2 regions of the Priestia sp. FSL W8-0524 genome follow, and region 1 is predicted to be linked to the other one. Evidence: riboswitches for the same ligand, from Rfam matches in the RefSeq annotation. Region 1 holds a riboswitch; the other holds the start of a gene.

Region 1 (7,747 bases):
TTTTCATTCTATGAATCTATTGTTATTCGCTGTTTTGGAGATAGCATTTTTACATTAAAATTGTTAAATATTTTTTATTCTACTGGAACCGTTATTTTTATTTATCTAATTGGCGCTAAAGTATTTAACGAACTTGCTGGGAGAATGGCAGCTTTCCTATATGCGTTCTACATTCCGAACATTCTCTACAGCTCAGTGTTAACCAATCAGCATTTAGCTACTTTTTTATTTTATGCAGCTTTTTACCTTATTATAAAAAGATTTGCTCATAACAAGTTTAGCTGGCTTTATATTGGTCTTCTATTGTCGTTAGGAAATTTAATGCGCCCTCTGGGACCCATTATTATCGTTGCTGTTTTCATTTATTTCATCTTGCAAATTCTTCAACCTTACATTAAAGCGAAGGATGCTGCTGAGTTAAAAACTCGTCGAAAGAAAATAGGAAAAAACCTCGTAGGCGTACTGGCTACTTTTTTTATTGCAAATGCGCTAATCAACTACTCTTTTGTAGCGAGCGGTATTTCTAAATATCCTTTAAGTAACAGAGATCCTTTATGGAAATTCGTTATTGGCTTTAATTATGAAACAAGCGGTTCTTATTCTTCAGAGGATGCTAGTCGTTTTATGGGTATGCCAATTGGAGAAAAACGAGCTGAAGCAGAAAAAGAAGTAATTAAAGAGCGAGTAGCAGATAAAGAGCAACTTTTAGATCTCTTTCACATTAAATTCCTGAATATGTGGGGAGGAACGGATGCATCTACATTTTGGAGTATTTCATTAACTCCTCAAGAAGATGTACCTTTTAATAAAGAGAAATTAATTAGTGCTGCTCAAAGTTATGAAAGAATCATTTACGTTTCAACTACTATTCTTTCCATTATTGGACTTATATGTTTATTCCTGAAGAAGCAGGATAAATATCCGTATACACTGTTTTTATTACTAATCATAGGATACGTTCTTATTCACTTGCTTATTGAAATTCAAACTCGCTATCGATTCTTTATTTTCCCAAGCTTTATGCTGCTCGAAGGGTTTGGTATTTCAGTGATTCTATCTTATTTACTAGTACGGTTTACTAAAAATAAGACCCAGGCAAAATGTGAAGAGATAAATTAAATGGAAGGGATTATGCAACCGTGATAAAATTCCTGAAATTCGGATTTGTAGGTATAATGAATACCCTGCTCACTATTATCAGTTACTTAGCACTGATTCATTTTGATATGAATTATATATTGGCTAACGTACTATCCTATTTCATTGGCGTCATAAACAGCTACTATTGGAACAAATCGTGGGTGTTTCAAGCAACTGTGCATAAATGGATGTTAGCTCAATTTTTCATCGTAAACCTTATTACTTTAGCAATTAATACATCTTGCTTATTCCTTCTTGTACACTATACACCTGCTAATCCGATAATTGGACAACTGTTGTCTACTTGTATAGGAATGTTTTTTAATTTTTTTCTTAATAAAATATGGACGTTTAAGCACACAAACAATCACTCGATAGGAGGTAAAGCATGAAAGAACTAATTTCAATCGTGGTACCTATGTATTTTGAAGAAGAAGTAGCTAATGAATGCTATAATCGCTTGCTTTCCGTCATGCATGAAAATCACATTAACTATGAATTCATTTTCGTCAATGACGGCAGTACAGACCGAACAATTGAAATCTTAAAGGACGTAGCAGCTATGGATTCTAACGTAAAAATTATTGATTTTGCCCGTAATTTCGGGCACCAAACTGCCGTCACAGCAGGTATTGACTATGCTCAAGGTGATGCTATCGTAATTATTGATGCTGACTTACAGGATCCGCCTGAAATGATTCCTGAATTAATTGCTAAATGGCAGCAAGGCTATGAAATTGTATACGCAAAGCGCAAGAAGCGAAGCGGAGAGACCTTTTTTAAATTGACAACGGCTAAGTATTTTTATCGCTTTTTAAATTATATGTCCGATATTGAAATCCCAAAAGACACGGGAGATTTTCGTATTATCGACCGAAAAGTTGCGGACGTATTCAAAAAAATGACTGAACGCAATCGTTTCGTAAGAGGAATGATGTCTTGGATCGGCTTCAGGCAAACATATGTAGAATATGAGCGCGATGAGCGTTTTGCTGGTGAAACAAAATATCCTTTAAAAAAGATGATCAAGTTTGCTTCAGATGGAATTATTGGTTTTTCAACGAAACCTTTACGTTTAGTAATGGTTATTGGCTTGTTATCAGTTTTTGTATCACTTCTCGTTTTAAGTTATTCGATTGTTGTTTGGCTGATAGGTGAAAATATTCAGCCTGGCTGGACTTCGATTATGGTAGCTATCACTTTCTTTAGCGGTATTCAGCTACTTGGTTTAGGTCTAGTGGGACAATACATCGCAAGAATTTACGATGAAAGTAAAAATAGACCTATTTACGTTGTACGTGAAACTATTAACTTTTCTGCGGCTTCAACAGATTCTCAAAACGTGCGTGAAAAAGTATATAGCTAAAAAAACAAGGAAGAAAACAGTTGTTTTCTTCCTTGTTTTTTATTCTTTTTGAAGCTGTAAATCGCTTGTCACCCAGTCAGGAATTCCATCATCTTCATCAAATTCAATAATGACATCCGTTATTCCTTTTTCCTGTAAAATACGATTTTCGAGACGATCTTTAATATCATCCGCTTCTGCTACTGTTAAAGAAGGATCAATTTCTACTTTTAATTCAACGTGAAGCTCTTCTCCTTCTTTCATCACCATTAACGTTTGAATATCACGCACTTGTACATCTTGCATAACAATGGCGCCAATTTTCATTTCCATTTCTTTATCTGCTTCACCAAGCGCTCCAGCAGCGTTATCTAAAAATACTCGTCCTACTACAAAAAACATCATAAGACCAATTAGCATAGAAGCAATTCCTTCAGCTTGATGAAAAGGCGTAAACCGCGAAATAAAAACGGCAATTAAAGCCAATACGCCTCCTCCAGTGGCTACCAGATCTTCCATAAAAACAAGCTTAGTTGCTGGCTTTGCTTTCTTTAGATGAACAAAGCTTTGCGTAAAAACATTGACCTCTGCAGTATTCATTCCGACATCGTGCAAAATTTCTTTCATTGCCTTAAAGAGGACAAACATCTCAAGTAATACCGAGATGCCAAGTACTGCAATATTTAAGATAAAGCCTGAAGACTTCGTCGGATGAAGAATATGATGATACCCTTCTTTAATCGTTTCAAATGCCATAATTCCTACTACAAGAACCGCTCCTAATAAAACGAGATTAACCAATCGTCCAAATCCGTTTGGAAATCGTTTGGTCGGAGCTTTTTTGCTTAATGCTGAACCTATAAAAACAAAGAACTGATTTGCTGCGTCTCCTAAGCTGTGCATCGTTTCAGCAAACATCGCTACATTTCCCGTTAAAGCAAAAGCAATCCCTTTAATAATGGATATAATGGTATTAACTATAGCGGCCATCATGGCCGATTTATTTCCTTTTCGCAATAACTTAATTAATTCACTCATGCAATCCCTCCGTTTGTGCCTTTGATGAGATTCAATTATGGTTAGTGTATGTGAATTTAAAAATTAAAAACCTCCAACATATAAGTTGGAGGTTTTTAGTCATGTTTCATTATTTTTTAAAACGATAAGGTACCGTTGTAACGATTACGTTTTTACGGTAAAGCAAATGTGCTTTTAACAGCAGACTGGACTGATTATGAAGGATGTTTTGCCAGCTTTTTTTCGTGATGAACTGCGGAATAACAACCGTAATAGCCATATTATTTTCCCGGGCTTTTTCTTCAGCCATATCGATGAATCGAAACAGCGGACGCACAAGACTGCGGTATTGAGAGTGAAACGTAACAATACGAATATCAGGCTGCCACTTTTCCCACTTCTCTTCCATTCTCTTTTCGCTTTCTCGGTCAAAAGCAACGTGCACCGCAATAACGGTATCACCAATCGTTCTTGCATAGTTCAATGAATTTTCTACTACCTTTGTCATTCCTGCTACAGGAACAATGACCACACTTCCTTCAAGCTTTCCAATCTTTTCTCCTTGCTTAATACGAAGCTGCTCTCCTACCGCTTCATAATGCGTATGAATGCGATGAAAAATATAAACGATAACCGGTAAGAAAACGAGCACGGACCATACTTGTGAAAACTTCGTTGTAAACAAAATGATTAGCACCGTTAAGGTAATGAGGGCACCAATTAAGTTAATGGTTAGCTTTCCTTGCCAGCCGGCCGGCTTTTCTCTAAGCCATTTGACAATCATGCCTGTTTGAGAAAGCGTAAATGGAATGAACACTCCAACTGCATAAAGAGGAATTAATTGTTCCGTCGCTCCTTTAAAGGCGACAAGTAAGACAATAGAAGCAATTCCAAGGGTCACAATTCCATTTGAATAGCCTAGTCGATCGCCGCGAATTTGAAACATTCTTGGCATGTATTTATCAGACGATAAGTTTACGGCAAGCAAAGGGAAAGCTGAAAAACCCGTATTCGCTGCTAGCACTAAAATCAGAGCTGTGGTGCCTTGAATAAAATAATAAAACCCATTTCGTCCAAATACACTCGATGCAATTTGTGATACAACCGTTTCATCTGCTTTTGGAGAAATGCCAAGCCAATAAGCTAAAAACGTGATGCCAGAAAATAAAACGGCTAAAATACCGCCCATCAGCATTAATGTATGAACAGCATTTTTTGCACCTGGATCTTTAAAGTTAGGCACTGCATTCGAAATAGCTTCTACACCAGTCAATGCCGAACAGCCTGATGAAAAAGCTTTTAATAATAAAAACAAACTAATACCTGGCACCACGGTACCGAGAGATGTATGAAGCTCAGGTGAAACTTGACCTGTCACTATTTTGAAGAAGCCCACCGCTATTAACAAAATAAGAGCAATCACAAATAAATAAACCGGATAAGCTAAGACAGAAGCGGATTCTGTTACACCTCGTAAATTTAAAACCGTAATAAAAATCACCAGCAAACACGCAATTACTACGTTATAGTGATGCAGCGTTGGAAAAGCCGAAGTTAAAGCATCGGTTCCTGCTGAAACACTCACGGCAACTGTTAAAATATAATCTACTAACAGTGATCCCCCAGCGATAAGTCCAGGATTTTCTCCTAAATTGGTTTTCGAAACAATATAAGCTCCTCCGCCTTGCGGATACGCATAAATAATTTGACGATATGAAAGAATTAAAGCCGTCAGCAGCACCAATACCCCAATCGCAATTGGAATCGAATACCAATAGGCAAGCACGCCCACTGTTGCAAGGACAATCAAAATCTGTTCTGTTCCATAAGCCACTGAAGATAAGGCATCTGATGATAAAATAGCCAGCGCTTTAAGCTTACTAAGCTTTTGATCGCCTAACTCTTTTGTTTTGAGCGGCTTTCCAATCAATAATCTCTTGAGAACTGAATAGTTCACGTAATTTCCCTCCGATGATTGCTTAGCTACTATTCACTGTTCGTTGCTAAGCTCCGTTACAAGTTCATGAATAAGTGATATTATCCCTAAAAAATACCTTTTTATGTTAAAAAAGCGCACAAAAAAAACACTAAGGGTTCTCAGCGTTTTTACACAGCTTAAACCTCCTCTCCAAAACGCTTATGGGGTTAGCTGTCGGATTCGGGCTATGAGAGTAGCCCTACCTTTTAAAAAAGGATTCACCCCAAGTGACAATGCACAAATTTGGGTCCCCCACTTCTGACGAATTAAGCGATAACAGGTCAATATAATTTTCGGTTAAAGGGTATGATTGATAACAAGTTTCTTTCATAACTATCCTTTGTTCTTAGATAATATACTCCCGTACAAATGGTTTGTAAAGCATTATTTTACGTAAACGATAAAATAGTACTTAAGGCGCTTTTAAGGGGAAAACAAAAGGCCTTCTGCCTGCTTACAGAAGACCTGCTTTCTTTAACTTTTTGCTTTTAAAACGGCTGCTAGCTTGTTTTTCGTTTGAGGACCATAAATGCCATCTACATCATAAGGAAGATACACAAGCTGAAAACGTCTGACTGCATCTTTCGTTTGTACTCCATATATTCCGTCTACTGACCCTACTTTAAAATTAACCGCGTTTAATGCTCTTTGAAGCTGTTTCACTGCTTCTCCAGAATCGCCTTGTTTTAAAATTCCATTGGGAAGTGGATATTGTTCAGAAGGTGGTGTTGGAGTAGGTGTTGGAGTAGGTGTTGGAGTAGGTGTTGGTGAAGTTCCTGAAGGAATAACAATTGTTTTTCCAACCTGTAGTGTTAAAGGATCAGAAAGCCCTGTATTCGCTTCTTGAAGCGCTTGTACTGTTATTCCGTACTTCTGTGCAATACTGTACAGCGTATCTCCTTGCTTAATTGTATACGTTTTTTCACCTGGTTCAGAAGGTGATGGATTTGGTGTCGGTGTCGGTGTCGGTGTTGGAGATGGAGATGGCGATGGATTTGGAACTGCACGACGAGGTAAATTTAAATATACGGCAATTCCTTTTGCATACGATTCACCCATGCTTTTTAAAAAAGCTTCATTTTGAAGAAGTGCTGCATCGGCGCTCCTATCAATAAAAGCTATTTCAGTTAGTACTGCAGGCATATTTGTTAAGCGAAGCACCGCATAATTAGCTGATTTTCGACCGCGATTCGGATGATTATACGACAGCAGCGCTGGCTGTACTTGGCCGTGGACAATTGATTGAAACGTTTTACTGGCATTGCTGGCGCTTCTATAAACATAATCTTCGTATCCTGTTCCTCCACCGGCATTTACGTGAATAGACATAAATGCATCTGCTCCCCACGAGTTAGCTTGAGAAGCTCGCTGAGATAACGATAAAAAAGTATCTGTGGTACGGGTGGTTTTAATCGTAAAGTCACTGTAGGTGCTATTTAAATAGCTTATTAAATATTGTTGAATTTTTAACACTAAGTTTTTTTCATATAGTCCGCTTGCTCCAACTGCTCCTGCATCTGCCCCACCATGTCCTGCATCAAGATAGATTTTTTTCATATTACTTGTCCCTCCTTATTGTTAACATATGCATGAGGGAAAAAAGTGCTACGTATACTAGCCTACTTAGTGAAAAATTACTAAAAAAGGAGATTGAGACATAACGAAATCACTTCAACCTAAAAACGAACAAATGGGATAAATGCGCTAGTATGGATGGCTTGTTACATCGCTGTTGAATTCCGTGCAAGGCTTCGCTTTCCGCGGGGGGGCTGGTGAGCCTCCTCGTCGCGTGCGCTCCTGCGGGGTCTCACCTATTCCGCTTTTCCCGCAGGAGTCTCTCCAATCAACTGCTAGAAGCAACTAAATAGATGAAATCTACGTTTACCCTACCAATAAAAAAATCCGCACAATTCATCGTGCGGTTCCCTCCCCCTAACATACTTTTGGTCCAAATTCTATTCTGGTTGATTAAAGTATAGATCAGGAGGGTCTATTATTTATAACATTAGGACCTATTTAAAAAGCAGAACGCCTACAACAATGAGAATAATCCAAATTGGAATGCTTATCAATATCCCTATCACTAAACCTTTAAAGAAATTTCCTTCTTTCATTTTCATTACATTCCTCTCCAACAGTATTTTCTAACGATACTATGATTGGCTGAAAACTCTCTGAAGTTATACTGAAATACAGTGCAGAGTGAACACATAAACAATCTCACTATCTGTTATACACTACTTTTACTTATAGATTCAATGAGACAA
Region 2 (7,747 bases), 200 kb from region 1:
TTGTAGGCGTGAACAATATTCAACAGCAAACAAATCCATTTTCTGGAGATACCCAAACGCAAGAAGCAGGAACGGGTTCCGGTGTTATTTTCAAAAAAGAAAATGGAAAAGCCTACGTTGTGACTAATAACCACGTTATTGACGGCGCAAGCGAAGTAGAAGTGTCACTTTCAAACGGACAAAAAGAAAAAGCTAAAATTGTCGGAGCTGACGCGCTAACGGATTTAGCGGTGCTTGAAATGTCCGACAAAAATGTTGAACAAGTGGCGAAGTTCGGAAAATCATCAGATTTAGTGGCGGGTGAAACGGTTCTTGCAATCGGAAACCCTCTTGGTGAACAATTTTCTCGTACGGTCACACAAGGTATCGTGAGCGCAGCAAAACGCTCTGTCCCTATTTCAGAGAATTGGAACGTAGATGCAATTCAAACGGATGCGGCGATTAATCCAGGAAACAGCGGCGGTGCCTTGATCAATTCTTCCGGTGAAGTAGTTGGTATCAACAGTATGAAAATTTCAGAAGACAATGTAGAAGGAATCGGCTTTGCTCTTCCAAGTGATGAAGTGCAGCCAACAATTGAACAGCTGATGAAAAACGGAAAAATAACGCGTCCATATATGGGGGTAGGTCTTCAAGATGTAGGTCAGCTTTCAGCTGCAACAAAACAAGATCAGCTAGGCCTAACAAGCGATACGTCTGAAGGAGTTGTCGTAACGACGGTTGAACCATTCTCTTCTGCTTCTGATGCTGGTTTACAATCAAAAGACGTGATTGTTGCCATCGATGGAAATGAAGTCAAAACATCCAGTGATTTACGTCAATATCTATACACAAAACGCAAAGTAGGAGATACGGTAAAATTAGACGTGTACCGAAATGGAAAAAAACAAACTATTTCTCTGAAGCTTTCAGAGCAGCAGGATAACAATGGATGAGTTCAGCACCGTTAAAGCTGCTGCTAGCAGTATTAACAGCGTTCGGATTTTTAACAGGCTGCGGAGGGAAGCATTCAAACACGATGTTTCCTTCTGTAGAAATTAGTCAGCTATCTTCTGCTAAAGAAGTGGCAGCGTATGAAGGAGGAAAGGTGACAGGAGCTGAATTCAATCGTTTTTTAGCAGTTGAAGGGTTCTTAAATCCCGATGCTCCGCTAAATGATACAAGCTACCGCAAAGAGTTGTTGCGGCAGCTTGTCATGCAAAAAATCTTAATTTCGCATCTAAAGACAAGTGACAGGGTACAGAAAAAAGTCGAGGATATGTGGAAACAAATCAAACGTTCATATGACGAAGATACAAGAAAACAAGGCTATGAAGTCTTGCACATTCGTTCTAGCGATGTAACTAAACAGCTAATAAATCAGTTTAAATTAGAAGAATATTTCCGTAAACAAATTACGTCTGATGAACTAGACGCTTACTATACACGTATTGAGAATGATGTAACGCGCGTATCTTTTTCGCAGCTAACTTTTACAACTTTACATGATGCCGAGACCGTTGCGGCTGAGCTGCAAAAAGGAACATCGCTTCAAGACGTTCAAAAAAAATATGCTGATGTCCAGACCATCAGCAAAATAGAGAATGATGATAATCTAAAGCTTTCGAATCTATCTCCCTCTTTTATAGATGTTTTAAAAAAACAGCACATCGGAGAGTGTAGTAAGCCCATTAAAATGGGTAAAGTCTATTATATTCTTATTTTAAAACAAAAAGATAAAAAAACGGAATCAGAAGTCAAAGAAGAAATGATGAAAGAACTTGTTTTGAATCATATCAACCGGTATATCCAGGATCAACTGCCAAGGTTTCACGTGACTTTCAACCTTAGGTAGTTCCCTTTTATATAGATTGATTGTTTTCAAAAAACAAGCAGGTAAAAGAGCTTTCTATTAATAGAGAGCTCTTTTACATTTTTAAGTAGACAGAAATGTCGGTACCTGATAGAATGAAGTTGTAAAACTTTCATTATTCGGAAAATTTATACCCTCCAGCTTTGGAGGGTTATTTTTTATGCTTTTGGACGAACAAAAGAGGCTAGGACAGAAGTAGTTTAGTGGAAAGAAGATCCGAACGATGAATCGTTCGGATCTTTTCGTTAGTACGGTGAACGTATGTTTTAATCACTTTTCATCTTTTAAATGACTCAATAATGCAGAAGACATCTCCACGTGAGAAAGGGCGATGTGTGAAATCGTTTTGGCATAAGGTGTAATTTCGTTAATAAATTGCTCGAGTACGTGCAGGTGAGGAAGCTGAAGCTTTGTAATGAAGCAAGCCTGTCCGGCGATGCGTTCACAGAATAAAGCATAGGGATACTGAGAAATAAATCTTTTAAAACGCTCGTGCTCTCCGTTTTTCATGGTTACTTCAATAAAACACGAGACGGGCAACTGCAGCTTTTCATAATCAATATCGATTGTATATCCTTTTATAATACCAAAGCTCTCTAGCTGTCTTACTCGCTCTGCCACTGAAGGAGGAGACAGGTTAATTTGTTTTCCTAGCTCTCTTAAGGAAAGACGGCTGTTTTGCTGCAGTGCCTGCAAAATCGATAAATCAATTTCATCAATTTTCAATTGAAAACCTTCTTTCATATTAATGTTTCATTTGATTAGTAACAGCAGATAATATGTTTTATTTGTTATCTGAAATCTCCATTTTTCTTACTATAATAATTAAAAAGGAGTGAGTAAAAAATGGCAAGAGTTTTGTTAACAAACGAAGAGGGAACAAATTTTGAAAAAGCACTGAATTTAATTCCAGATGTAAAAAGGTTGTATGATGAGCTATACGACAAGCTTTGGAACAGTGATATAGTAAAAAGAGAGACTAAGGAAAAAATCAGGCTTTATCTAGCAGGTGTTAACGGCTGTGAGACGTGTATGAGCATGTCATATGTAGGCGATAAGACGCTTAATCAAAAAGTGTTAAGAGAAAAAGAGCTGGAAGAAAAAGATCGACTGCTGTTTCGATTTATAGATGTATACCGAGTGCGTCCAAGGGATTTGACGGATGCTGATATGGATCAATTAAAGAAATTTTACAGTGATACGCAGCTATTAGAGCTTTTGGCCGTTATTAATTTGTTTGATCAATTTCACAAACTGATTGTCGGTTTAGATTTATATGATTTTTGCAGTTTGCAGCGCAAGTGATGTCTTCCCTAAAAATATCTTGACAGACAAAATCCACAGGAGTAAGATAGCTTTCGTGAAGTGAAACGTATCATGAATCGAATCGATTATTCTAAAAAATAGATCATAGATATTTGAATAAAAATCGCTTAATCCATTACGGAGCGGAGGACCCATTATTTACGCACATATTGTGCTCCGGGGTGAATCCTTAAAAAGGTAGGGTTACTCTTAAAACCCGAACCCGACAGCTAACTTCGCAAGCGTTTTGAGGGGGAAGAGTGTGAAAAAACACAGGAGCCTTCCTGTGTTTTTTTGCGCTTTTTTTAAGAAAAACATGTAATTTTTTAGAAAAAGTATAAGCTAAGAGAACACACAGCAGTTGAAGAAAGGAATAAATACATTATGAAAAAACAGTTTGCTGTATTGGGATTAGGTCGTTTTGGAGGCAGTTTGGTTGAAGAGTTTGCTAATTTGGATGTGGATGTGCTCGCTATTGACCGCAATCAGGAGGTAGTAAAGAAATATAGCAACTCAGCTACATATGTCGTGCAAGCGAACGCAATTGATGAAGCTAGCTTAAAAGGGCTAGGCATTCGTAACGTTGATCATGCTCTTATTTCGTTTGGAGACGATATTGAAGCAAGCGTGCTTGCAACGATGCTTTTAAAAGATATGGGCGTTAAGCAAGTATGGGTAAAAGCGGTGAATATGTATCATCAAAAAGTGCTGGAGAAAATAGGAGCGGACAAAGTCATTCATCCTGAGCGCGATATTGCGAAGCGGATTGCTCATCACGTGGTGTCAGAAAAGATCATTGATTACATTGAACTGTCAAAGGATTATAGTATTGTCGAAATTGTCGCTTCTAAAAAGCTTCATAATAAAACGCTGTTTGATTTGAACATTCGTGCCAAGTACGGCTGCAATATTATCGGCTTTCAGCGAAAAGACGGGGAAATGGTGATTTCGCCTACCGCGCATGAAATAATTGAACAAGGAGATATGCTGATTGTTATCGGACATAATCGCGATTTGAACCGTTTTGAAGAAGAAGGAGTTTAACTCATGAAAAAACAAATCATTAAACTCACTCCTCCGCAGCTGCTTGTCTCCATTTTTGGCGGAGGAATTATTATTGGTGCTCTTCTATTGATGATGCCTTTTTCTACTACTGAGCCAATCCGGTGGGTAGACGCCCTTTTTACATCTACTTCCGCTATGACAGTGACCGGCTTAGCCGTCGTAGATACAGGTACGCGTTTTACCGTCATCGGTCAAACGATTATTATGCTGTTAATTCAAATAGGCGGTCTCGGCATTATGTCATTTGCCGTGCTGATTTTTATGATGCTAGGTAAAAAAATTGGATTTAAAGAGCGTATGCTCGTTCAGCAGGCATTAAATCAGACGAGCGTCGGTGGAGTTGTGCTGCTAGTTAAAAGGTTGTTCATCTTTTCATTTTTAATTGAGTTTGTTGCACTGCTCTTTTTAGCGATACGCTGGGTTCCGGAATTCGGATGGTCTAAGGGGCTGTTCTTTAGCTTGTTTCATTCGATTTCGGCTTTTAATAACGCAGGGTTCGGACTGCTGTCTGATAACTTAGTTCAGTATGTAGGAGATCCTATTATTAACATCACGATTTCTTTTCTCTTTATTATTGGTGGGTTAGGGTTTACCGTCCTTGCTGATATGTGGGTGAAAAAATCGTATAAAAAACTAACGCTGCATTCAAAAATTATGATTATCAGCACGTTCGCCATTAACGTGATTGCCATGCTTTTTATTTTTTTCTTAGAGTACGGCAATTCGCATACGCTCGGAAATTTATCATTAGGAGACAAAGTATGGGCTTCTTATTTTCAAGCGGTAACAACAAGAACCGCTGGCTTTAATACAATTGATTTAGCTCATTTGCATGACGCAACGGTGTTTTTAATGGTTTTATTGATGTTCATTGGTGCAGGGAGTGCGTCAACAGGAGGGGGTATCAAACTCACGACGTTTGTGGTGATTGTCTTTTCTGTATGGGCATTTTTACGAAGCAGGGAAGATATTGTGCTGCTAAAGAGACGACTTCTTCCTCTTCATGTTTTTAAGGCACTAGCCATTACGATGATTTCAATTATGTTTGTGTTTGGGGCCATCTTCCTGTTAAATATTTCGGAAAACCTGCCGTTTGTAAAAATTATGTTTGAAGTTGTTTCTGCGTTTGGAACAGTAGGTTTATCGATGGGAGCGACTCCTGAACTTTCGTACTTTGGACGCGTGATTATTATCTTTATCATGTTTTTAGGAAAAGTGGGGCCATTAACGCTTGCGTTTTCATTATCTAAGCAAAAGCGTGAAGCCGTTCGCTATCCAAACGAAGATATAATGCTAGGATAGAAAAATCGCCTTCGATGAGGCGATTTTTTTATATTATTTATACGTTCAAGACATATAAGAGGTTACGCACAAAACAGTTGCGATGAATAAAAAGAAGGCAAAAACAAGAACAATGGGCAATTTGGAATGTCGGCGCATTAAAGCCCCTCCTTTTTTATAGTAAAAAAATCTCTTACTATATATAACGAAAGAAACAAAAATATGATTCACTTTTTTTGGCGAAATTTGAAGGTTTTTCTCATTGGAAAAATCCGCACCCCTGTCCTAAACATTTTGCCAAGCTGTTGCATACACTAAAAGCAGATAACAGGAAGTGAGGGATGGTACGTGGGAAAACAAAATTTTGCGTTAATCGTTGTGTTATTTGTTTTACTTGTTATTGTAGGTGCGTCTGGCTTTCGCTTTTAAACGTTAACTTTATTTGCGCATAGCCCCCGTCAAAAAGGGCATACTAGGCGGAAGTAAAAACCAAAAATTTCTTCAATATTGCCGAACAATGAGTTCCTCTACTCATTCATCTAATCGGTATGTAGCCATGCGAAAGCATGGTTTTTTTTAAAATAGGAGAGGATGAATGATGTTCATCCTCTCTAAAAATTAGTAGTAGCAAGAACACCCTACGATTACTAATAGGATAAATAAAACAACGATAAATGAAAAACCAAAACCGCCTTTTGCGCCCATATGTGTAACCTCCTTTAATAAAAGTCTCTATATCCTATGTACTAATTGGGTTAAGTGATTGAGAAATTTGCCTATTTTTTAATGGTAACGTTTTTTGTGAAGAATGAAGAACACTTACTTTTTTCATTTGCGCAGAAATCCTTTATGATAAAGAGGAAAAGGAGGGCAAACAGGTGGGAATACATGCACAATACGTCATGAATCAGCTAGAAGAGGGAAAGTGGAAAGAGATCAAGCGCGAAATTCAACAAGAAATGAAGAAAAAACCTCAAGCATCTGATTTGTACTGTTACTTAGCCGTTTGTTTAGCAAAGCAAATTGAAGAATCAATTATCTTTGAAAAAATGGTATTGAACTTAGAAATGGACCGGGCTCTTCATCAGGCATTAACATTAAATCCATCTTCAAGCTTGGCGCACTTCGTTCGAGGAATAAAATATCGGGAAACTCCGCTTATGTTTGGAGGGAATTACGAAAAATCGCTGTTTTATTTGCAGAAGGCGCAAGATCTTGGTTTTGAAGGGATTATGCTGCCGCTCGAACTCGCCAAAACCTATATTCAATTAAAAGAAATGGAAAAAGCGAAAGAACAAATCGCCTATGCTCGGGAAATCAATCCTACGCACGCGGACATTAAAAAAGTCGAAAACATGCTCCAAACAGGACGATGAATCTAAAGTCCTGTTTTATTTTTGATTTTCAGAAAACGTATGCTGATTTTCATAAAGGATTGCTTTTTATATAACAATAAGAATATTTATAAAAAATTTAAGAAGTGCATGTAAGTCGAACGACTTCTTAACTGCTAGATTTTCTACATTATTAGAGCGTTCAGTCTACATAGTTCCAAAAATAGTAAGAAACTATCAGCCTATGGATAAATTGTTAGAAAATATAGATAATTGTAAATGAATAGAGAGAAAAGTTAAACATGCGATTAACTAAAAAAGCAAAGGTATGATTTACTTTGCTTTTTATTTATACGCATATGTAAAAAATATCATAATAAACCAATTTATTCTTCGTGAAATCCATCGTCTCAGGCGATGTGAAATAATGTATTTGAAGGAGGAGACCCAGATGAAGGTTATGAAGATGTTGGCTATTACGTTATTTAGTTTATGTTTAGTTGTCACACCAGCTGCTGCTGAAGTTCCGGGTGTCGACCATTCAATGAAACGGGGTGCTACACAAGGAATTGTAGCGGCATCTCACCCGCTGGCTGCTGAAGCGGGGAGGAAAGTGTTAGCTGAAGGCGGAAACGCTGTAGATGCGGCAGCGGCCATTCAACTATCTCTAAACGTTGTGGAACCGATGATGTCTGGTATCGGCGGCGGCGGTTTTATGATGATTTATGAAAAAAAGAAAGATAAAATTACGATGCTAGACAGCCGTGAAATGGCACCGGCTGATGTCACGCCTAAGCTGTTTTTAGATTCAAAAGGAAAAGTCATTCCTTTCAGTAAACGTCACATAACAGGAAAAGCAGTTGGAGTTCCTGGCACGTTAAAAGGAGTAGAAACAGCCCTTGAAGATTAT

What was found. Region 1 has a riboswitch for cyclic di-AMP ahead of NST66_RS19730 (APC family permease). Riboswitches for the same ligand answer to the same signal wherever they lie in the genome.
Region 2: linked by a shared signal. The riboswitch ahead of NST66_RS18725 (potassium channel family protein) and the one ahead of NST66_RS19730 (APC family permease) in region 1 are both predicted to bind cyclic di-AMP.

The regions. Positions count from the first base shown of each region.
Region 1 is NZ_JBBOUG010000001.1:3,754,757-3,762,503, forward strand. Features, by position in the region: gene NST66_RS19710 (ArnT family glycosyltransferase) at 1-1,119, shown strand, start outside; gene NST66_RS19715 (GtrA family protein) at 1,140-1,532, shown strand; gene NST66_RS19720 (glycosyltransferase family 2 protein) at 1,529-2,506, shown strand; gene NST66_RS19725 (cation diffusion facilitator family transporter) at 2,546-3,523, opposite strand; gene NST66_RS19730 (APC family permease) at 3,633-5,459, opposite strand; cyclic di-AMP (ydaO/yuaA leader) riboswitch at 5,622-5,763, opposite strand; gene NST66_RS19735 (N-acetylmuramoyl-L-alanine amidase) at 5,955-7,037, opposite strand.
Region 2 is NZ_JBBOUG010000001.1:3,559,124-3,566,870, reverse strand. Features, by position in the region: gene NST66_RS18745 (S1C family serine protease) at 1-935, shown strand, start outside; gene NST66_RS18740 (peptidyl-prolyl cis-trans isomerase) at 932-1,834, shown strand; gene NST66_RS18735 (Lrp/AsnC family transcriptional regulator) at 2,123-2,578, opposite strand; gene NST66_RS18730 (hypothetical protein) at 2,699-3,157, shown strand; cyclic di-AMP (ydaO/yuaA leader) riboswitch at 3,273-3,417, shown strand; gene NST66_RS18725 (potassium channel family protein) at 3,542-4,201, shown strand; gene NST66_RS18720 (TrkH family potassium uptake protein) at 4,205-5,524, shown strand; gene NST66_RS18715 (YjcZ family sporulation protein) at 5,852-5,932, shown strand; gene NST66_RS18710 (YjcZ family sporulation protein) at 6,122-6,208, opposite strand; gene NST66_RS18705 (tetratricopeptide repeat protein) at 6,382-6,879, shown strand; gene ggt (gamma-glutamyltransferase) at 7,289-7,747, shown strand, end outside.